4 regions of the Schaedlerella sp. genome follow, and region 4 is predicted to be linked to each of the others. Evidence: predicted binding sites of a transcription regulator. Region 4 holds the regulator's gene; each other region holds the start of a gene.
The links. The regulator Rex, encoded in region 4, represses fermentation and respiration genes when NADH is low (regulators of the CRP and FNR family bind a similar motif). The targets are predictions, from matches to a motif close to ATTGTTAANTANTTAACAAT.
Positions count from the first base shown of each region.

Region 1: a site for Rex is predicted at 3,507-3,526, ahead of ACTOY7_RS10580 (NAD(P)-binding protein). Genes of this name have one in related genera too.
Region 2: a site for Rex is predicted at 1,912-1,931, ahead of ACTOY7_RS16290 (L-lactate dehydrogenase). Genes of this name have one in related genera too.
Region 3: a site for Rex is predicted at 1,158-1,177, ahead of gap (type I glyceraldehyde-3-phosphate dehydrogenase). Genes of this name have one in related genera too.

Region 1 is NZ_JBQIKP010000020.1:2,949-8,472, forward strand. It holds gene ACTOY7_RS10560 (sensor histidine kinase) at 1-793, shown strand, start outside; gene ACTOY7_RS10565 (LytR/AlgR family response regulator transcription factor) at 899-1,618, shown strand; gene ACTOY7_RS10570 (LacI family DNA-binding transcriptional regulator) at 1,929-2,918, shown strand; gene ACTOY7_RS10575 (SDR family oxidoreductase) at 2,935-3,327, opposite strand; gene ACTOY7_RS10580 (NAD(P)-binding protein) at 3,625-5,457, shown strand; gene ACTOY7_RS10585 ([FeFe] hydrogenase, group A) at 5,451-5,524, shown strand, end outside.
Region 2 is NZ_JBQIKP010000041.1:19,477-25,000, forward strand. It holds gene ACTOY7_RS16280 (AAA domain-containing protein) at 1-1,554, shown strand, start outside; gene ACTOY7_RS16285 (hypothetical protein) at 1,645-1,866, shown strand; gene ACTOY7_RS16290 (L-lactate dehydrogenase) at 2,024-2,959, shown strand; gene ACTOY7_RS16295 (CoB--CoM heterodisulfide reductase iron-sulfur subunit B family protein) at 2,988-3,782, shown strand; gene ACTOY7_RS16300 (4Fe-4S dicluster domain-containing protein) at 3,779-4,168, shown strand; gene ACTOY7_RS16305 (CoB--CoM heterodisulfide reductase iron-sulfur subunit A family protein) at 4,176-5,524, shown strand, end outside.
Region 3 is NZ_JBQIKP010000012.1:17,507-23,030, reverse strand. It holds gene gap (type I glyceraldehyde-3-phosphate dehydrogenase) at 61-1,074, opposite strand; gene ACTOY7_RS07910 (histidinol-phosphatase HisJ family protein) at 1,299-2,114, opposite strand; gene mnmA (tRNA 2-thiouridine(34) synthase MnmA) at 2,111-3,181, opposite strand; gene nifU (Fe-S cluster assembly scaffold protein NifU) at 3,181-3,624, opposite strand; gene nifS (cysteine desulfurase NifS) at 3,642-4,832, opposite strand; gene ACTOY7_RS07890 (RrF2 family transcriptional regulator) at 4,865-5,323, opposite strand.
Region 4 is NZ_JBQIKP010000001.1:59,183-64,706, forward strand. It holds gene alr (alanine racemase) at 1-70, opposite strand, end outside; gene ACTOY7_RS00275 (NAD(P)H-hydrate dehydratase) at 94-1,614, opposite strand; gene ACTOY7_RS00280 (redox-sensing transcriptional repressor Rex) at 1,749-2,393, opposite strand; gene abc-f (ribosomal protection-like ABC-F family protein) at 2,533-4,518, shown strand; gene ACTOY7_RS00290 (2-isopropylmalate synthase) at 4,727-5,524, opposite strand, start outside.

The DNA of each region.
Region 1 (5,524 bases), on a different contig from region 4:
TCTGATCCCAGGGCAAAATGGCTCTGTAGGCAGGATGATCTATAATAATGCCTTACATATTTCAGGGTATCTGCTTGTCATGCTTTTTTTGCTTCTGGCCATGCGCCGTTTCTGGCAGGAGCAGACGCAGGCGGAGGCAAAGCAGAAAGCCATGGAGGATCTGCAGGACTATACGCACAATCTGGAAGCCATGTACAGCGGTCTGCGTTCCTTTAAGCATGATTACGTGAACATTTTGCTCTCAATGTCCGGCTATATTGAACATGGCGATATGGACGAATTGAAGAACTATTTTGAAAATAAAATCTTTCCGACGAAGAATCTGATTGACCAGGGGGATTACAAGCTGAACCAGCTTGGCAACATCGGCGTGCTGGAGATCAAAAGCCTGCTCTCCGCCAAAATAATCTATGCCCATGAGTCAGGGATTGATGTCACGATCGATATACCCGACCGGGTGGAACGTTTTATGATCGACACCGTAGATCTTGCCAGAATACTGGGAATCTTTTTGGACAATGCGGTGGAAGCCGCGCTGGAGACAGACCAGCCGCAAATGGGCTTAAATATCATTCAGAATCAGTCCGGAGTGTCCATCATCATAAGCAACTGCTTCCAGGATCACGGCCTGATGCTGAACAAGTTAAAGCAGAAAGGTGTCAGTACAAAGCTCGGCCATCAGGGGATCGGACTGTCCAATGTGCAGAAGATCCTCAGTTCTTATGACAATGTGCTGCTGGAAACCTCCATACAGCGGGGCTGTTTCATGCAGCATATGGAACTGGCGTACTGACTGTTCCTTATATTTCGATGAAATTTTCTGTCTGATTTTTCATTTCCATCGGACTGCGTTGACTCCAATTGACGATGCAGTCTGGCATGAAAGGAGTGACATCCTATGCTGGATATTTTTGTGTGCGATGATGAAGACGCGCAGAGACGGACGATCGTGCAGACCATTCAAAATGCCGTCCTGATCGAAGAACTGGATATGCGGCTCGCTTTAGATACGGGCGATCCCTACGCGCTGCTGGAAAAGATCAGGAGCAGCCGGAACACAGGCATTTATTTCCTGGATATTGACCTGAACAGCGACATAAACGGAATGAAGCTGGCTCAGCAGATCCGGTTGTTTGACCCCCGCGGTTTCATCATTTTCATAACCGCGCATTCGGAACTGAGCTACATGACCTTTCAGTACCGGGTGGAGGCAATGGACTTTGTATTAAAGGACAGCCCTGCCGAAGCGAAAGTAAAGATCCGGGAATGTCTGTTAAATGCCATGGAACGATATACGCTCCAGACCAACAAGACGCATAAAGTCTATACCGTGGAAGCGGGCGGAAGAAAGATCAGCGTGGATCATGAGGATATTTTCTTTTTTGAAACTTCCGTGAATATCCATAAAGTCATTCTTCACGCGAGAGACCGGCAGATTGAATTTTCCGGCACCATAAAAGAACTGGCAGGCACATTAGGCGGTGATTTTGTGCGCTGCCACCGGTCATTTCTGGTCAATAAAAATAATATAAAGGAAATAGACTCAAAAAAACGGATCATCTATTTTACCAATGGAGAGAGCTGCCTGATGTCCACGCGTATGATGAAAGGGTTCTGATAGAATTTCGAATCAGCTTCGCCACCTCCCTGTGGCGGCTCCTCTATGTATCCAGAAATCCTCTTGCATTGATTTTGTTTTCGCGCTACAATCACTTCAAGAAGAATCCGCAGAAAAGAAGTCCGGCGCCGGCTCCTGGCATCCAAGAAAGGGAACGCGATGGATATAAGAAGGCGGGCCGGCTGGGGATTGCATTTTTCCAGAAGAAATGTCTGGTAAAAAAGGGATGAGCAGAGGGCTGCCGGTGCTGCGTATCTTAATTTTTTGCTGATTCATTCATCTTTAACAAAACAGAAACCAGGAGAGCATCATGACAATCTACGATATCGCCGAGCTTGCCGGCGTATCCGCAAGCACCGTATCACGCGTGATCAACAACAAGCCGGGAATCCGGGAAGCCACGCGGGAAAAAGTGAAAGCCCTGCTGAAAGAGCACAACTACACCCCCGACGAGAACGCCCGGGGCCTGGTCAACAAGAACACCCGGCTGATCGGCATCCTGCTGGCTGATATCCGAAGCGCGCACCACACCGACCTGACCTATGCCGTGGAAAAATATCTCCGCGGGAAAGGCTACTGCGGCATTATATTGAACGCCGGTTCCCATGCCGGGGAAATGCTCGAAGCTATCCGCATCCTGGAGCAGCGCCGGGTGGACGGTGTCCTGATGGTAGGCTCCGTCTTTCAGAATGAGGCAGTGGAAAACGGCATCCGGGAACATTTTGCAAATATCCCCGTGGTGTTTGCCAACGGACGTTTCGACCTGCCAAACGTATACTGCGTCCTGGTAGACGAATGTGACGGTGTGGAGCACTGCGTAGACCTGCTGGTCAAAAAAGGAAAAGGAAATGCCGCGTTTATCGGAGAACTGGACACCCCCAGCAGCCGTGAAAAGCTCAAGGGCTTCAAGCGCGCCATGCTCCGCTGCGGCCGTTCCGAAGATTCCCTGGTAATCCTGGGCGGAGAGCCCTCCAGGGAAAGCGGATATGAACTGACCCGGCAGTTATTAAGCCTGCATCCGGACGTCCAGAGCGTGATCTATTCTGAAGACCTGGTCGCCGCAGGCGGGATGCGCGCCTTCTGGGACGCAGGCGTCCGGATTCCGGATGAAATGGCGGTCATCGGGATCGACAATACCATCTACGGAGAATTAAGCTGCCCCCGTTTCACCTCACTGGATAACAAGATGACGGAAATGGCATCCGAAGCGGCAAGAATCCTGATCGACGCCATCGAAGGGCGGCAGAACCCCCGGAAGATCATGCTGCTGTCAGACATTGTAGAACGCGAAAGCACATAAGGCCGGTCAGAAGACGTCACGGCTTCATCCCCACGCCGCCCTGGATAAAGAGCGTATCCCCGGTGACATATTTTGCGTCATAGCTGGAAAGGAATACGCACACCTTTCCGATGTCCTTCTGGGCGTCTCCATATCTCCCCAGAGGGATCTCATCCAGGTTTCTTTTGAACATTTCCGGGTTTTCCTTCCCCCATTGGGCCAGTTTATCCGTCATCACAAGGGGAAGCACCTTTGCCCCATAATCCTCCTCCTGCTCCCGCTTCGTCCGTTCCATCCCGTCCGGGAAAATATCGGTCAGGATCAGGCTTGCCCCCTCATCTGCAAATGCGCGGGCCACCTCTCTGGCGATCCCGCCGCCTCCTCCGGTCAGCATAACCACTCTGTCTTCCATCCTTCGTAAATGCTGCATAAAATTACCTCCATTCAATTTTTGTTTCCTGATGTCTTGCGACCGATCATATCAAATTTCAAAATTTTTGTCAACAAAATAATTTTTTATCAATCTTTATTCATTTTTCACGGATCGTTTTTTCACACTTTCGCAAAATCTCCCAAATTATGGCAAACATTTCACTAAAAAGACAGTTTATAGTTAATTATTTATCAATATTGTCTTAATAATAACAAATGTTGACAGACTATTTTTTTGTATGATAATTTATTATTACAAAAATAATTTATCGCAATAGAAAGGATGAGTAGTAAAATGAGCAGACTAGAAATCGCTTCGCCCAAGAGAGCAAGGCTTGTCATAGAAGAGCTTTACAAAGATCTGGAGCGAAGAATCGAATCCAGCCCTCCGGGACTGTGTCCGGTAGATATGGCCAGGGCGTTTCTGGAATTGTGCCATGCCCAGACCTGCGGAAAATGCACGCCCTGCCGGATCGGTCTCGGACAACTGAACCAACTGATCCGGGATGTACTGGACGGCAACGCGGCAATGGAGACTTTGGAAATCATGGAGCAGACCGCCCTTTCCATTATGGAATCCGCGGACTGCGCCATCGGTTATGAAGCCGCGAACATGGTTTACAAGGGATTGATCGGCTACCGCGACGACTATGTGGAGCACATCCAAAACGGCCGCTGCACCTGCGCCTACAGCCAGCCCGTCCCCTGTGTTTCCCTGTGTCCCGCACACGTGGACATTCCCGGGTACATTGCGCTGGTGAGCGAGGGAAGGTATGGGGACGCCATCCGGCTGATCCGGAAGGATAACCCGTTCCCCACAACCTGCGGTTTTATCTGCGAGCATCCCTGCGAAGCCAGGTGCCGCAGGAATATGATGGATGATTCCGTCAACATCTGCGGCTTGAAACGGGTTGCGGCAGATTTTGCGGGAGAGGTCGATCCGCCGGAGCGGGCGCCTTCCACCGGAAAACGGATCGCCATCCTGGGCGGCGGCCCGGGCGGATTGAGCGCGGCTTATTATTTACAGCTCATGGGGCATCAGGCCGTGATCTACGAAATGTTTCCCAAGCTGGGAGGCATGCTCCGCTACGGAATCCCCAATTACCGGCTTCCCAAAGACCGGCTCGACCAGGACATCCAGGCCGTATTAAAGACCGGAGTGGAAGTCAGGCACGGCCTGAAGATCGGCCGGGATATCACCATCCAGCAGCTCCGGGAAGAATATGACGCCGTACTGATCACCATCGGAGCGAGCACGGACAAAAAGCTGGGACTGGAAGGGGAAGACGCAGAAGGCGTCCTGTCCGCGGTTCAATTTCTCCGGGATGTGGGTAGCAGCAAAATCATGGATCTGACCGGAAAAGAAGTGGCCGTGATCGGCGGCGGAAATGTTTCCATGGACGCGGTGCGTACCGCCAAACGGTTGGGCGCAAAAAAAGTCAGCATCGTTTACAGAAGGCGGACGGCGGACATGACGGCGCTTCCCGACGAGATCGAAGGCGCGGTAGCCGAGGGCATCGAGCTGCAGACCCTGAAAGCGCCCGCATCACTGGATATTGATGATAAGAACCAAATCCGGGGAATCTATGTGACGCCCCAGATGGTCAGCTCCATCAAGAACGGGCGGGCAGGCATCCGTCCCACAGGAGAGCCGGACGTTTACATACCCTGCGACATCCTGGTCGTTGCCATCGGGCAGAACATTGAAACCCGGCATTTTGAAGAAGCCGGAATCCCGGTAGAACGGGGCAAGATCGTGACCAGAAGTACGGGAGCCTTTGAGCATATGCCCGGCGTCTTTGCAGGCGGGGACTGTGCCAGCGGCCCGGCGTCCGTGATCAAAGCTATTGCGGCCGCAAAGGTGGTAGCTGCAAATATCGACGAATACCTGGGCTTCCATCACCAGATTTCCTGCGACGTAGAGATCCCGGAAGCGAACCTCCGGGACCGTACCCCCTGCGGCCGCGTAAATCTTACGGAGCGGGAAGCCTGCGAAAGGGTTCGTGATTTTGACGGCGTGGAAAACTGCATGACGGAGCAGGAAGCAAAGCAGGAGGCATCCCGCTGCCTGCGGTGTGATCATTTTGGATATGGAATCTTCAAAGGAGGCAGAGAAAAAATATGGTAAATCTTACAATTAACGGAAAACAGATTTCGGTACAGGAGAATACCACCATCATGGAGGCTGCCGCACA
Region 2 (5,524 bases), on a different contig from region 4:
AGGCAATTGGAAGAAATACGCCGGGAACTGCAGGAGATCGGCGAGATCACCAATGAACAGGCGCTCTCACTTTTGGATGACGATGAAGCGGAATTTAAAAAATACCTGAATTTCACCTCCATCAAATATCTCAAACGTCTGGGTGAACCCAAAAACGAGGATCTGCGTCATATCCTGGAGTTGGATGACGAGAACGAGAAGGTAAAAGCATTTCACAGTTATCTGAATGAGACAGAAAATGTAAAAAAATTCCTGCGCATTTTCCCTGTGGTTGCCACCTCCTGTATCTCATCCCACCGGATCGGAAGCCCGGAGGCACATTTTGACCTGACCATCATAGATGAGGCCAGTCAGTGCAGCACGGCCATGTCCCTGCTTCCTGTCATCCGGGGAAAGAACCTGATGCTGGTGGGAGATCCTCAGCAGCTGAATCCGGTGATCCTTCTGGACAGTAAAGACAATGAGATCCTCAAGCAGCGTTACCAGATTCCGCAGGAATACGATTATCTGGAAAATTCCATTTACAAGACATTCCTGGCAAATGACGCTGTCAGCGAGGAAATTCTTCTGCGGCATCACTACCGATGCTGCAGATCGATCATTGAGTTCAACAACATAAAATATTACAACAGCAGATTGAAGATCGAGAGCCGGGAGAAGCCGGAACAGCCCCTCGTCTATGTGGATGTCAAGGGCAATGAGACGGAACTGAAAAACGCGGCTCCCCGGGAGGCGGAGCAGATCGTCCGGTACGTGATGGACAACCGGGATAAAAAGATCGGGATCATCACGCCCTTTGCCAACCAGAAAGAATGCATCAGCCGGATGCTCAAAGACAAGGGGATTCAGGATGTGTCCTGCGGTACGGTCCATGCGTTTCAGGGAGATGAGAAAGATATCATCTTATTTTCCACAGCGGTAACGGATCAGATGTCGGAGAAAACCTACGGGTGGCTGAAAAATAACCGGGAGCTGATCAACGTAGCCACTTCCCGGGCAAGGGAAAAGCTGGTCCTGTTTTCCAGCACAAAGAATCTGGAACGCCTCCATGACGAGGCGGAGAAGGACGATATGTACGAGCTGGCCCGGTATGTGAGCAGCAAAGGACTCTGCCGTGTCTCCCCGGATGAAGTGCACTCCCGCGCTTTGGGCATCAAGCCTTACAGCGCGCAGATCGAGGCGGATTTTCTGGTCAGCCTCAATCATGCCCTTGGAAATATCCTCAACAACGGGCGGAAGTGTAAGGTGGAAAATGAAGTAGACATTTCACAGGTATTCCGTGACGGACACACAGGGGAAGGACTGTTTTATAATGAAAGGTTTGATTTTGTAATATATGAAAAGGAATACGGCGGCGGGGAAAAGCCGATCCTGGCTATTGAACTGGACGGAAAAGAACACCAAGATGAATCGCTGGTAAAGCAGAGGGACAGGCAGAAGACAGAAGTCTGCAGAACGCATGGATTTGAACTGATCCGGGTGGAAAACTCCTATGCCAGACGATACTATTATATCAAAGGGATTCTGGAGGAGTATTTCAGGAAAATCAGATAAAGCATAAAATCAAGACAAAAAGGAATGAGGCGCCTGTAAGCATCATAACTTAAAAAGCAGGACAAAGGGAAAGGGGAGACTGCAGAACAAATGTTAAACATGTTTCGCAAAAAGCAGCCGGTAAAGAAGGAATATGACAGAGCTAACCAGAAGCCTGTCCTGCGCTGCAGTATCTGTACAGGAGAGCAGGTGGCGGGCTTTAAAAATATTCATACAGGACAATGGGAAGAGGTGATGCTGATCAAAAATGAGGAGGATCTGGAGACATTTAAGAGGATGTATGATCTGAAGGAGGTGGCGAAGGAATACTGACGAAAAAAACAGGAAAAATTTGTATATTATTTATAGTGAAAAATGCTTGTTAATTTATTGTCAATGTGTTATTATTATGAAAGCGATGGCAAAATACGACAGGATTTGCCAGCTGAGTAACTTGTAGTAAAAAACAATAGGTTAAAGGAGAAAAAACATGAGCAGCAAAATCACAATCATTGGAGCCGGAAGCGTAGGCTCAACAATTGCGTACACATTGTCTGGAGAGGACATCGCGTCCGAGATCGTCATGATCGACATCAACAAGGAAAAGGTAGAAGGCGAAGTGATGGATATCGAGCAGGGAACATGCTTTAGAGATCCTGTTTCTATTGTTGCGGGCGAGTATGAGGACGCAAAAGATTCCGATATCGTGATCATTACTTCCGGAATCGCGCGTAAACCAGGACAGACAAGAATTGAGCTGACCCAGACCAACGTTAATATCTTAAAACAGATCACACCGGAGATTGTAAAAGCGGCTCCCAAGGCGCTTTATATCATCGTAAGCAATCCGGTTGATATCATGACCTATGTATTTACCAAGATTTCGGGGCTTCCGGAGAATCAGATTATCGGTTCCGGAACAATTCTGGATTCCGCACGTCTTCGCTGCGGTCTTTCCGAACATTTTAAAGTTGCACAGAGAAATATCCATGCATATGTATTCGGCGAGCATGGCGATACCTCCTTTATTCCATGGTCAGCGGCAAGGATCGCGGGCGTCAACGTAGACGATTACTATGAGATGATGCCGGGCTTTGAGAAGCTGGATAAGGAAGCGATGCTTACATATGTACAGAAATCCGGCGGCAAGATCATTGCAAATAAGGGGGCTACCTTCTATGCGGTAACAAGAGGCGTGTGCAAATTATGCAGCATCCTGATGGCTGCTTCTGAATCCGTATCTACCGTATCTTCCATGATGCACGGCGAATACGGCATTGAAGATGTCTGCCTGAGCACGCTGGCATTGGTTGGACCCAAAGGAATCCACAGCAAGATTCCGATGACGCTTACCGATGAGGAAGTAGAAAAACTCAAAATCAGTGCGGAGGCATTGAAAGCAGTCATTGCTCAGATTGAATTATAATTTTAATAAAGAAAGGACAGCGAGAACTATGAAGTACAGTTATTATCCGGGATGCACTTTGAGAACAAAGGCAAAGGATCTGGATGCTTATGCAAGGGCTTCGGCAAAAGCACTGGGATTTGAACTGGAAGAGATTGAAGACTGGCAGTGCTGCGGCGGCGTCTATCCGCTTGGTACTGACGAGATCGCTACGAAGCTGTCTTCTGTCCGCGCCCTGAATGAGGCAAAGGTAAAAGGACAGAGTCTTGTAACCCTGTGTTCCGCATGCCATCATGTGATCAAGCGTGTCAATGACGACATGAAGAACGTGGAGGACATCCGTACCAGGGCAAACAACTATATGGAGCTTGAAGAGCCTTATGCAGGTGAAACAGAGGTCCTTCATTTCTTAGAGGTTCTTCGTGATAAGGTTGGATTTGACGAGCTGAAGAAAAAGGTGACCAATCCTCTGACAGGAAAGAAGATCGGCGCTTACTATGGATGCCTGCTTCTGCGTCCGAGCAGCCTTTTAGCTTTTGACGATCCGGAGAATCCGAAGATCATTGAAGACTTTATCCGCGCAATCGGAGCGGAGCCGGTGGTTTACCCGTACCGCAACGAGTGCTGCGGCGGCTACATTTCCCTGAAGGAAAAGGATATGTCCAAAACGATGTGTGAGAAGATTATGGACAGCGCGGAAGGCTTCGGCGCGGAGATGCTGATCACGGCCTGTCCGTTATGTCTGTATAATCTAAACAAGAGCAGCGGGAAGCTCCCGGTGGTTTACTTCACGGAGCTGCTGGCAGAGGCTCTCGGCGTAAAGGAGGAGGTGCAGAAGTCATGAGTTCTGAAAAGAAACAGGCCGAACTGATCAAGGAGATCAGCGGCGTCAATCCGTTGAAATGCATGAAATGCGGGAAATGCTCTGCATCCTGTCCGTCATATAACGAGATGGATATCAAGCCGCATCAATTTGTATCCTATGTGGTCAATGAAGATATTGAAAGCCTGGTAAATTCCAAGTCGCTCTGGAAATGTCTTTCCTGCTTCGCGTGTGTGGAGAGATGCCCCCGCGATGTGAAGCCGGGAAAACTGATCGACGCGGCAAGACAGGTCGTAGTGCGTCAGAAAGACCAGGATTATCTGTCGCCAAACGAAATTCCGGAATTACTGGACCCGGAACTTCCGCAGCAGTTATTAGTCAGTGCATTCAGAAGATATAGGAGGTGAGGTCTAAGTGCAGAGGATAGGAGTATTTGTCTGCCACTGCGGAAGCAATATCGCCGCAACGGTAGATGTAAAAAAAGTCGTAGATATGGCACAGATGGAGCCGGGCGTTGTCCATGCCGAAGACTACCAGTATATGTGTTCCGAGGCGGGACAGGCGAAGATCGCGGCGGCCATCCATGAAAAAGGGCTGACAGGAGTTGTAGTATGTTCCTGCTCCCCGCGTATGCATGAAACCACATTCAGAAAGGCAGCGGAGCGTGCCGGACTGAATCCGTATATGGTGGAGATCGCCAACATCCGTGAGCATTGTTCCTGGATTCACAAGGATATGGAGGAAGGAACAAAGAAGGCAGTCATCCTGATGCGCGCGGCGGTTGCGAAGGTGAACTTAAACGCGCCGCTCCAGGCAGGAGAGAGCCGCGTGACCAAGAGAGCGCTTGTGATCGGCGGCGGTATCGCAGGAATCCAGACCGCTCTGGACATCGCGGACGCAGGCTATGAAGTGGACATTGTGGAGAAGACACCCAGCATCGGCGGAAGGATGTCACAGCTGGACAAGACATTCCCCACGCTGGACTGTTCCGCATGTATCCTGACACCGAAGATGGTGGAAGCGGCGGCCCATGACAAGATCAAGATCTATACATACAGTGAAGTAGACAAAGTGAGCGGTTTCGTAGGCGACTTCACGGTAGACATCCGCAAGAAGGCAAGAAGCGTGGATATGGACAAATGTACGGGCTGCGGCGTCTGCCAGGAAAAATGTCCGTCCAAGAAGGCACCCAGCGAATTTAACCGGGGCCTGAATACAAGAAGCGCGATCTACACGCCGTTTGCACAGGCGATCCCGAATGTTCCGGTGATCGACCGGGAGGCCTGCATCAAGTTCAAGACCGGCAAATGCGGACTCTGTTCCAAGGTTTGCCAGGCAGGAGCTATTGATTACGAACAGAAGGATGAGATCGTAACAGAGAAGTACGGCGCTATCGTAGTTGCCACCGGCTTTGACACCATCAACCTGGAAAAATATGACGAGTATGCGTACAGCCAGAGCAAAGACGTCATCACCTCCCTGGAATTAGAGCGTGTGATGAACGCGGCTGGACCGACCCACGGCCATCTGGAGAGACTTTCCGACGGAAAAGCACCGAAAGAGATTGTATTTATCCAGTGTGTGGGAAGCCGCTGTTCCGACGACAGAGGAAAGCCGTACTGCTCCAAGATCTGCTGTATGTACACCGCAAAGCATGCGATGCTGATCCGCGACAAATATCCGGATGTGAATGTGACCGTATTCTATATCGATGTTCGTACACCGGGCAAGAACTTTGACGAGTTCTACAGAAGAGCGGTGGA
Region 3 (5,524 bases), on a different contig from region 4:
CCTTCGTGAGTCTATTTCAGAATCAAATCTGACAAATTCAGTTTTCTCTGAAAGCCTGTCCTACAGTAATGTTCCAAAATGCTTGATTGTTCTTACCATCTGGCTTGTGTAAGAATTCTCATTGTCATACCATGAAACAACCTGTACTTCTGTTGTACCGTTGTCAAGCGGCATAGCCATTGTCTGAGTAGAATCAAACAGAGAACCAAATCTCATACCAACGATATCGCTGGATACGATCTCGTCTACATTGTAACCGAAGGACTCGTTAGAAGCAGCCTTCATAGCGTCGTTGATCTGATCAACGGTTACGGTGCCTTCTACTACTGCTGTCAGGATTGTTGTGGATCCGGTCGGAGTCGGGATACGCTGAGCAGCTCCGATCAGTTTTCCGTTCAGTTCCGGAATAACCAGTCCGATTGCCTTTGCAGCGCCTGTGCTGTTCGGAACGATATTCACTGCTGCCGCGCGGGATCTTCTCAGGTCGCCTTTTCTCTGCGGTCCGTCAAGTGTCATCTGGTCGCCTGTGTAAGCGTGGATGGTGCACATGATACCGGACTTGATCGGCGCAAGGTCATTCAGAGCCTTTGCCATCGGCGCAAGGCAGTTTGTTGTACAGGATGCCGCGGAGATGATCTGATCATCCTTTGTCAGCTTGTCATGGTTCACGTTGTAAACGATAGTCGGAAGGTCATTTCCAGCCGGAGCTGAGATGATCACATACTTCGCACCTGCATCAATATGAGCCTGTGCTTTTGCCTTGGATGTATAGAAGCCTGTACACTCCAGAACAACGTCTACGCCGATCTCTCCCCAGGGAAGCTCTGCCGCGCTTGCCTTCGCATAGATCTTAATCTCTTTGCCGTCAACTGTGATAGAATCTTCACCTGCAGTCACCTTATCTGCCAGTTCATACTTACCCTGTGTTGAATCATACTTCAACAGGTGAGCCAGCATCTTCGGGGATGTCAGATCGTTGATCGCTACGATCTCAAAACCTTCTGCTCCGAACATCTGTCTGAACGCAAGACGTCCGATACGTCCAAATCCATTAATCGCTACTTTTACTGCCATGATTAATTCCTCCTAAAAGTTTAAAATGTTAACTGTAACACAGTTATTATGGTGAACTCCCAACAAACCTAAATCAGGCGCAGTTTGTTAAAGATTCATCAACTAGAAATATTGTACTAAATGGGGAACAAAAATTCAAGTCCTAAATCTATTTTTCTGGAAGTTTGTGTAAATCTTATACCCTGCCCGTAAATCCTTTAGTTATTTTTTATAGCCGTGCGCTCTTACAGCTTCCGGAAAACCGGCTTTCTCTCCAAAAATTCCGTATAATACTCAAATCCGCATTCCCGCAGGACCTCGGCCGCCCTGCCGAACTCATAGGCAATGTGCTCCGGCTGATGCCCGTCCGCCCCCACGGTGATGATCTCCCCGCCCAGCTCCCGGTAGCGCCTGAGCACATCCGGATGGGGGTGGCAGAAGCCGAGCCCGTATTTCAGCCCCGCCGAATTCAGCTCGATTCCTTTCCCCATCTCAATGATCTGCTTCAGAACCTCATCCAGCCAGGGCGCAAATGCCGCATAAGAGTAATCCTTTGTCTTATAGGTCCCATACCGCACGATATAATCAATATGCCCCAGTACATCAAAAGTATCCGTATGCCGGATACTTTCCAGTGTCTCCTCGAACGCCAGACGGTAGAGCTCCCGGTCCGTCAGCTCCGAAAACAGTTCCCGGTAATATGGATCCTTTTTGTCCACCACGTGAATCGAGCCGATCACAAAATCAAAGGGATATGTTTCCGTGATCTCCCTGCAGAACGCGCCTGCGTGAGGCTGCAGTCCCAGCTCGATCCCGATGCGCAGCTCGATCCGCCCCGCATACTGCTCCCGCAGCTTGGTCAGTTTTTGAAAATACACATCCGCGTCAAACAGAAAGGCATCCTTCCCCAGCTCCTCGCTGAACGGATAATCCCAGTCCATATGGTCTGTGACGCAAATTGCTTTCAGTCCTTTTTCCAGCGCGCCCTCCACCATGGCTTCCGGCGCGGTGCTGCTATCCGTGGAAAAAGATGTGTGCATGTGACAGTCACTCGTAATCATACTATCGTCCCACCTCCCAAGATGTACTCTCCGTCATAGAACACCGCAGCCTGTCCCGGCGTCACGGCCCGCTGGGGCTCCTCAAAGGCGCAGGTCACCTCATCCTTCCCGGTCTTCTCAATGGTCCCCCAGACTCCTTTATGGTTATAACGTATTTTCACAAACACACGTCGGGGTTCCGTCAGGTCTTCTACGGACATAAAATTCACATCCGATACACACAGAGAGTCTGCCAGAGATTCCTCATGGGTTCCGATGACTACCTCCCGGGTCTCTGGCCGGATCTCCAGGACAAACGCCGGATACCCCAGGGCCAGCCCCAGGCCCTTGCGCTGCCCCACCGTATAATGGATGATCCCTTTGTGCTGTCCCAATACCCTGCCGTCAGAAGTCACAAAGTTTCCCTTCTGCAGTTGGGTTCCCGCGTTTCTTTCTATAAAAGAAGCGTAGTCCCCGTCCGGTACAAAGCAGATATCCTGGCTGTCCGGCTTTTGGGCCACAGGCAGTCCGATCTGCTCCGCCATCCTGCGGATCTCCTCCTTGGAAAATTCTCCCACCGGCATCAGCGTCCGTTTCAGCTGGTCCTGGGTCAGATTGTATAATGCATAGGTCTGATCCTTTACCGACGCTGCCGAGCGGCGGATGGAATACCGGCCGTTTGGCAGCCGTGCCACTCTGGCGTAATGCCCGGTAGCAATATAGTCCGCCCCGATGGACAGGCTCCTGGACAGCAGAGATTCCCATTTCACATATCGGTTGCAGGCGATACAGGGATTGGGGGTGCGCCCCCGGAGATATTCCTCTGTAAAATAGTCGATCACATGCTCCTGGAATTCCTTCCGGAAATTCATCACATAATAGGGAATGTCCAGGCGGGCCGCCACGCGCCGGGCATCCTCCACGGCGCTCAGGCCGCAGCACCCGCCGTTTTCCTCCTGGAATTCCCGCGCTTCTTCCTGCCAGATCTGCATGGTAACCCCGATCACCTCATAGCCCTGCCCCTTTAACAGACAGGCAGCTACGGAGGAATCCACTCCTCCGGACATCCCCACTACAACCCTGCTCATCAGTATTCCTCTTCTTCCTCTTCCTCGCCTTCATGGATATCCGACTTCGGCTTTTCCAGCCCTTCAATCTTGATGCCATGCTTTTGGGCATAATCCCAGAGGGCCGCATGGATCGCCTCCTCCGCCAGGAGGGAGCAGTGTACCTTCACCGGCGGCAGTCCGTCCAGTGCCTCCATCACCGCTTTGTTGGTGACCTCCATCGCCTCCTGCACGCTCTTTCCCTTCACCAGCTCCGTTGCCATACTGCTGGTGGCCACTGCCGCGCCGCAGCCAAAGGTCTTGAATTTGACGTCGCGGATGATCTGATCGTCATCAATATCCAGATAAATGCGCATGATATCTCCGCATTTCGCGTTTCCCACAGTACCTACGCCGCTTGCATTTTCAATTTCTCCAACATTCCTTGGATGCTGGAAATGATCCATTACTTTCTCTGTATACATAATCCTTCCTCCTGATTTTATTTGCCTGCCATTTCCTTATTGATAAAATCCTCATAAAGAGGAGACATGTTCCGCAGATCCTGAACAATCTCCTTTAATGCTTCCACCACGTAGTCCGCCTCTTCCTTCGTGATCTCCTCGCTCAGTGTCATACGCAGGGAGCCATGGGCGATCTCATGGGGAAGGCCGATGGCCAGGAGCACATGGGAGGGATCCAGGGATCCGGATGTGCAGGCCGAGCCGCTGGAAGCACAGATCCCTTTCATATCCAGTCTGATCAGCAGAGATTCCCCTTCCACAAAGCGAAAGCTGAAATTCACATTGTTGGGAAGTCTTTTTTCGCGGTCCCCGTTCAAACGGCAGTAGGGAATCTCCGACTCGATCCTGCGGATCAGGTAGTCCCGCATCTCCCGCTCTTTCCCGGTCCGCTCTTTCCTGGTCCGGGCCGCGCGCTCCGCCGCAGCGCCGATCCCCACGATGCCGGGAACATTTTCCGTTCCGGCGCGGCGCCTTCTCTCCTGCGCGCCTCCATGGATAAAGGAACGGATCTTCACGCCCCTGCGGATATACAAAAAGCCGATTCCCTTGGGACCGTTGAATTTATGTCCGCTTGCGCTGAGCATGTCAATATGCAGCTCATCCACGTTGATGGGAATCTGTCCGAATGCCTGCACCGCATCCGTATGGAACAGGATGCCGTGTTCCTGCGCGATCTGTCCGATCTTCCCGATCGGCTGGATGGTGCCGATCTCATTATTCGCAAACATAACGGAAATCAGGATCGTATCCTCCCGAATGGAAGCCCGAAGCTGTTCCAGATCCACCAGTCCGGCTTCGTCCACATCCAGATATGTCACCTCATAGCCCTTCTTTTCCAGGTATTCACAGGTATGCAGAATGGCATGATGCTCAATTTTGCTGGTAATGATATGCTTTCCTTTTGAGCCATAGGCTTCTGCCGTCGCGATCAGCGCCCAGTTGTCCGACTCGCTTCCCCCTGCTGTAAAATAAATTTCTTCACTCTTTGCCCCCAGGATCCCTGCGATCTGCTCCCGGCATCCGGTGATCACTTCTTTATTTGCCGCCGCAAATCCGTAGATGCTGGACGGATTGCCGTAATGCTCCGTAAAATAGGGAAGCATGGCCTCCACCACCTCCGGCGCCGTTTTCGTTGTAGCCGCATTATCCAGATAAATTAATTTTTCCATGTGTGTATTCCTCCTGAAATGTAATACGCCGTCTAATTCTTACAGATATTCCGATCCGGCGCGTCCTGGCAGCACCGCTTCCGGCTCTCCTCCACAAGCTGGTCCAGCTTGATCTCGTCCACCGTCCGGTTGATACTCTCATTGATCCTCTGCCAGACGTACTTTGTCACACAGCTGTCCGCAATCTGGCAGCCCTCCTCCGGGTTCAGCCCGGAGCACTCCACCGGATCCAGGCTCCCTTCCAGCGCCCGCAGGATATCCCCCACGGAGATGTCGGCCGCTTCCCGGGCAAGCACATAGCCGCCCCCCGCGCCCCGCAGACTTTTCACAAGCCCGCCCTTTTTCAGCATCGACATCAGCTGTTCCAGATAACGCTCTGAAATGTTCTGCCGGTCCGAAATGCTGGTAATGGACACCGGAGCTTCCCCGCTGTACCGCGCCAGATCGATCAATGCGCGCAGCCCGTATCTGCCTTTCGTTGATAATTTCAACCTTCTGCCCTCTACTTTCCAAATGCAGCAGCCCAAGCCAAAAGCCGGATCTGTGATCTTTTTGTTATGAACCGCTGCCTGATTCTGTAATTCCCAGTATTTCAATCCCTAGCGTTTTAATCCCTATGAAAATACTAGGATATCTTTCCGTAATGTAGAATAACACCAGTCTTATGTTCTGTCAAGCCAAATTTAAGAATA
Region 4 (5,524 bases):
TCATCTGTTTCATATTATATGCAATGGCCTGCAAATCTATTTTTGCATACACCCGATTGTGTTGACTCACTTTTTTATTTCCTCCATGGTTTATCATTCCGTGATTCTCTGCCGCCTGCTGTTTCCTTCGGCTTCTTTCAGGCATTCCCTGATCCCGCCGATCAGGTCCTCTGCCAGCAGAGAGTAGCTTCCCAGCCTTTCTCTGGCCGCGTCTCCCCCGCATGCATGGAGGTACACGCCCAGCACCGCGCTGTCATACGCATCAAGCCCGCCGGCCAAGAGTCCGGTGATCACTCCCGCCAGCACGTCTCCGGAGCCCGCCTTTGCCATTCCGTGATTGCCTGCCGTATTGACAAAGTCCTGCTTTCCGCGCTGCGCCACAATGGTACAGGAATCCTTCAGCACACAGACCGCCGGACAGGTCTGTATAAACGTGCGCAGGCGGCTCATCCGGGATTGCCGCAGCTCTGCCACGGAGCATCCCAGCAGTCCTGACATTTCCTTCATGTGAGGTGTCAGGATGAGCGGATACCCCATCTCCTTTAGAAGCTCCGGATGGCAGGCCAGCAGATTGATGCCGTCCGCGTCCACCACACAGGGCACACGGCATCCCAAAAGCGTTCCCTTGAGCAGGCTTTCGGAGGTCCGGTTCTGTCCCAGCCCGCAGCCGATGCACACCACGTCCGCCCAGCGCAGCAGAGACGTAAGCTGTTCCTGATCATATTCCTCGTACACGGAAATAATGGCCTCCGGAAGAAGCTGCTGCAGGATGGCCCGGTTGGATTCCTCGGTATAGATCTGCACCAGCCCGGCACCGCTCGTGTAAGCCGCTTTGGCGCTTAAATAAGCCGCACCTGCCATGCCTCTGCTTCCGGTGATCATAAGCACCTTTCCGTAAGTCCCTTTATGGGAATCCGGCTTCCGCATCGGAAGCCGACGGGAAAGGTCGCTTTTCTCCAAGGTATAACAGATATCCGGAATCGTTTCGTAAAAGGAGGTATCGATCCCAATCTCCGCAGGGATCACCTTTCCTGCGTATTCCCTGCCCGGATACAGCGCCGTACCCAGCTTTTCGCACTGGAACGCAACCGTCAGATCCGCCCGGAAGGCGCATCCCAGCACCCTTCCCGTGGCAGAGCAGATGCCGGAGGGAATATCGACTGCCACCTTTGCGCCCGGCAGCTCATTCAGTTTTTTTAGAAGTTCCGCATAGGCTCCGCTCACATCCCGGCTCAGTCCCACCCCCAGCAGGGCATCCACCACAGCCGTATACCGGCCTTCCGGAAGCTCCGAAACCACCGGGATTCCCAGATTTTCCACAATCTGCATCTGGATCCGGCATTCCGGAGTCAGAGAAGCCTCCCGCCCCGCAAATACAACAGTCACCGCGCTGCCCTTCCCGGCCAGAAGCCTTGCGGCGGCAAATCCGTCTCCGCCGTTATTGCCAGAACCGCAGACCACCAGAACCCGGGAGCAGTCGATCTTTTCCTGCTCCATGGCCTCTACGGTCCGCAGCGCCGCGTGTTCCATCAGGACTACGGATGGAATTCCGATCTCCTGGATCGTATGGGCATCCGCCTGCCGCATTCTTGTTCCGTCTGGTAAATAACGCATCCTGTTTCCCTCCTCCTCTTAAAAACAGGATGCCATGCAAGCCTTCTGCATGGTATCCTGTTCGCTGCCTGATGCATTCTTGCTTGAATACACGCAAAATGAATGCAGGAATAAATACAATGATGTACGATCTCTTATTCGCCATGTTCCTTTTGATAGCTGGTAATATTGTAGGACAGTCTCATCAGGCTGTCTGAAAGATGGACGCTTTCCACGATCACATCCTCCGGCAGGTTCAGATCCGTATGCGCGAAATTCCAGATCGCCTTGATCCCGCATTTTACCAGGATGTCGGAGACCCGCGGCACTTCTGATTTTGGGATCGTAAGCGCCGCGATCTCGATGGGATTCTCCTTCAAAAATACTTCCAGCTCATCCAGCATACGGATCGGAACCCCCCTGACCTCCCTGCCGTCCAAGCTGGGATTCACATCAAACAACCCTTTTATCACGAATCCATTTTTCTCAAAAGAAGCATAATTGGCCAGCGCCTGTCCCAGATTCCCCATACCGACTATGATCATGCTATGGCTCTGGTTCAAGCCTAAGATCTTACCGATCTCTGTCCGGAGGTACTTTACATTGTATCCATACCCCTGCTGTCCAAATCCGCCGAAATTATTCAGATCCTGCCGGATCTGGGATGCGGTCACCCGCATCTTCTGGCTCAGGTCATTGGATGATATCCGCTCCACCCCCGCATCTGTCAACTCGCCCAAATATCGATAATATCTTGGCAGCCTGCTGATCACCGCTTTTGATATTTCTTTCTCTTCCAATTTTAATCAACCTCCAAATAAACTATTTTTATTATATAGAATAGTCTGCTTAAAGTCAATTTAAAGTCATTTTTTTGTTTGATACAATCAAAGGAATGTAGTATAATAATTGTCAATGCGGTTTTACAGGAGGTTTCATATGATACTTGCATGTCATAATCTGAATAAATCATTTGGAGAAAGAGTCATTGTAAGGGATGGCTCCTTTCATATTGAGGAGCGGGAAAAAGCCGCTTTTGTCGGGGTCAACGGTGCCGGAAAATCTACGGTCCTGAAAATGATCATCGGCGAGGAGCCTCTCGACGGCGGCAATGTAATCCTCACCAGGGGAAAACAGCTCGGATATCTGGCCCAGCAGCAGAACCTGGAAAGCGGAAATACCGTTTATGAGGAGCTGAAAACGGCAAAGTCCGACATCATTTTGCTGGAACAGCAGATCCGTTCCATCGAGCAGGAATTGAAATCACTGAGCGGTGAGGCTCTGGAGGCCAGGCTTGAGACCTACAACCGCCTCATGTCCGAATTTGAATCGAAAAACGGATACGCCTACGAGAGCGAGATCGTCGGGGTTTTAAAGGGATTGGGATTTCAGGAGGAGGAGTTCGAAAAGCCTGCCGATACCCTTTCCGGCGGCCAAAAAACCCGGGTATCCCTGGGAAAGCTGCTCCTGACCAACCCGGATATCCTGCTTTTGGACGAGCCCACCAACCACCTGGACTTAAACTCCATCTCCTGGCTGGAGACCTATCTGCTGAACTATCCGGGCGCCGTGTTCATCGTCTCCCACGACCGCTTCTTCCTGAACAGGGTGGTGACAAAGGTGGTGGAGATCGAACACGGCAGCATCCGCATGTACAGCGGCAATTATAAGGCATACTCGGACAAGAAACGGCAGATCCGGGACGCACAGATGAAGGAATATCTGAATCAGCAGAGGGAAATCAGCCGCCAGGAGGCTGTCATCGAGAAGCTGCGCTCCTTCAACCGGGAAAAATCCATTAAGCGCGCAGAGAGCCGGGAAAAAATGCTGAACAAGATGACCGTAGTCGAAAAACCATTAAGTGACGTGCAGGAGATCCATTTTTCACTGGAGCCTTCCTGTGTCAGCGGAAATGATGTTCTCTCCGTAGAGGAGCTGTCCAAGCAGTATGACGGTCAGACCCTGTTTTCCAGCGCTTCCTTTGAGATCAAACGTGGGGAGCATGTGGCGGTCATCGGCGGCAACGGAACCGGCAAGACCACACTTTTGAAAATTTTAAACGGCCTGGCCGACGCGGACAGCGGCTCTTTTTCCCTGGGTACAAAGGTACATATCGGGTATTATGACCAGGAGCATCATGTACTTCACGACCGGAAAAATATATTCGATGAGATTTCCGACGATTATCCATCCCTCAACAATACGGAGATCCGCAATACGCTGGCTGCCTTTCAGTTTACCGGGGACGATGTATTCAAGCTGGTGGGGGACTTAAGCGGCGGGGAGAAGGGACGGGTCTCCCTTGCGAAGCTGATGCTCTCGGAGGCGAATTTCCTGATCCTGGACGAGCCCACCAACCACCTGGATATCACCTCCAAGGAAATCCTGGAACAGGCGCTGAACGATTATACCGGAACCGTCCTCTATGTCTCCCATGACCGGTATTTCATCAATCAGACCGCAAGCCGGATCCTGGAGCTCTCCGACCAGACCTTTGTGAACTATATCGGAAATTATGACTACTATCTGGAAAAGAAGGAAGAACGGACCGCCGCCCTGTCCACCGCCGGGCCGCAGGAGGTAAAAGGAACTTCAAAAGGGACTTATTTTCAGGCAGAACGCCCGGCAGCGGGGCCTTTGGCAGCAGAAACCGGCGCGGCTTCCGTGAATAAGCAGAACTGGCTGGAGCAAAAGGAGGCACAGGCCCGGGAGAGGAAACGAAAAAATGAACTGAAGCGGACGGAGGAAACGATTTCTCTGTTGGAGGCACGCAATCAGGAGATCAATGAGCTCATGATCCATGAAGATGTCTACTCCAATTCCGTCAAGTGCCAGGAGCTTGCCGAGGAAAAGACAGCCAATGACGCCAGGCTGGAGGAGCTGTACGAGCTGTGGGCGGAGTTAGAGGAGCCAAATACCCCGTAGCAAGCTGACGGGCATCAAAATTCTAGCGAAGCAAGCTGCGGGGGATTTGACCCTCGCGGCAATCGCCAAATATCCATGCGAGCATGGCTGCTTGGCTCGTTGCTTCGCGGAAATAAAGACTTCCTGCTTTCACACCATACAACGCCTGCGCTGCAAAAAAGCACAAAACTGTCTACACACAAACAGTTCTGTGCTTTTTTTACAACTCCTAATTCTGATTCCGGAACTGCACCGGTGTCAGGCCGTACATTTTCTTAAAGATCCGATTAAAATGCTCTACATTCTGATAGCCTACGGATTCCGCGATGCTTTCCACTGTCGCATTGCCGCTTTTCAACATTGCCCGGGCTTTTTTCATCCGCACCTTTTTCAGAATATCCCCGAAGGTCTCCCCGGATTTTTCTTTGATATACTTGGAAAGATAGGGCTTGGAAAGATAAAATTCTTCCGCAAGGTCATCCAGCGTCACGGTCTTATAATTTGCGTAAATATAATTGGTGATCTGCAGGAGCCGCTCATCCTTACTCTCCTCCCTGCTTTTGATCTCCTCGATCTTATTTACCGCAACCTCCAGAGCTGCGATGGACGCTTTGATGATATCCGGGTCGATCCCGACGCCCCAATATTTTTTCCCGTTGCAGATGATCCCCACATAAGCCACCGCCTTGGAGGAAGACCCCTTTGTCATGGAATGCTCTTCATAGACCGACAGCTCGTAGCTGATATCAAAATAATGCTTGATCGCGTTGCTGACCGCATCCAGGCGTCCGTTTCCCACTCCGGTAATGACTTGCTGTTTCCCGCCGTGCAGAATGGTCGCGGAAGCCACAATACCGTCCTCCTGCTTGAAATGGCACTCCTCCAGGGTAAACACATTCTTCGCGTTGATATAGTGGTCCTCGAATATCTGGTAGATCCATTCCGGGGACAGCTCCTTATGCGCTTTGTCGGAGACATCCTTCACCAGATACCCCACTTCCTCCCGCATCTTCTGCGGCAGGCTGAT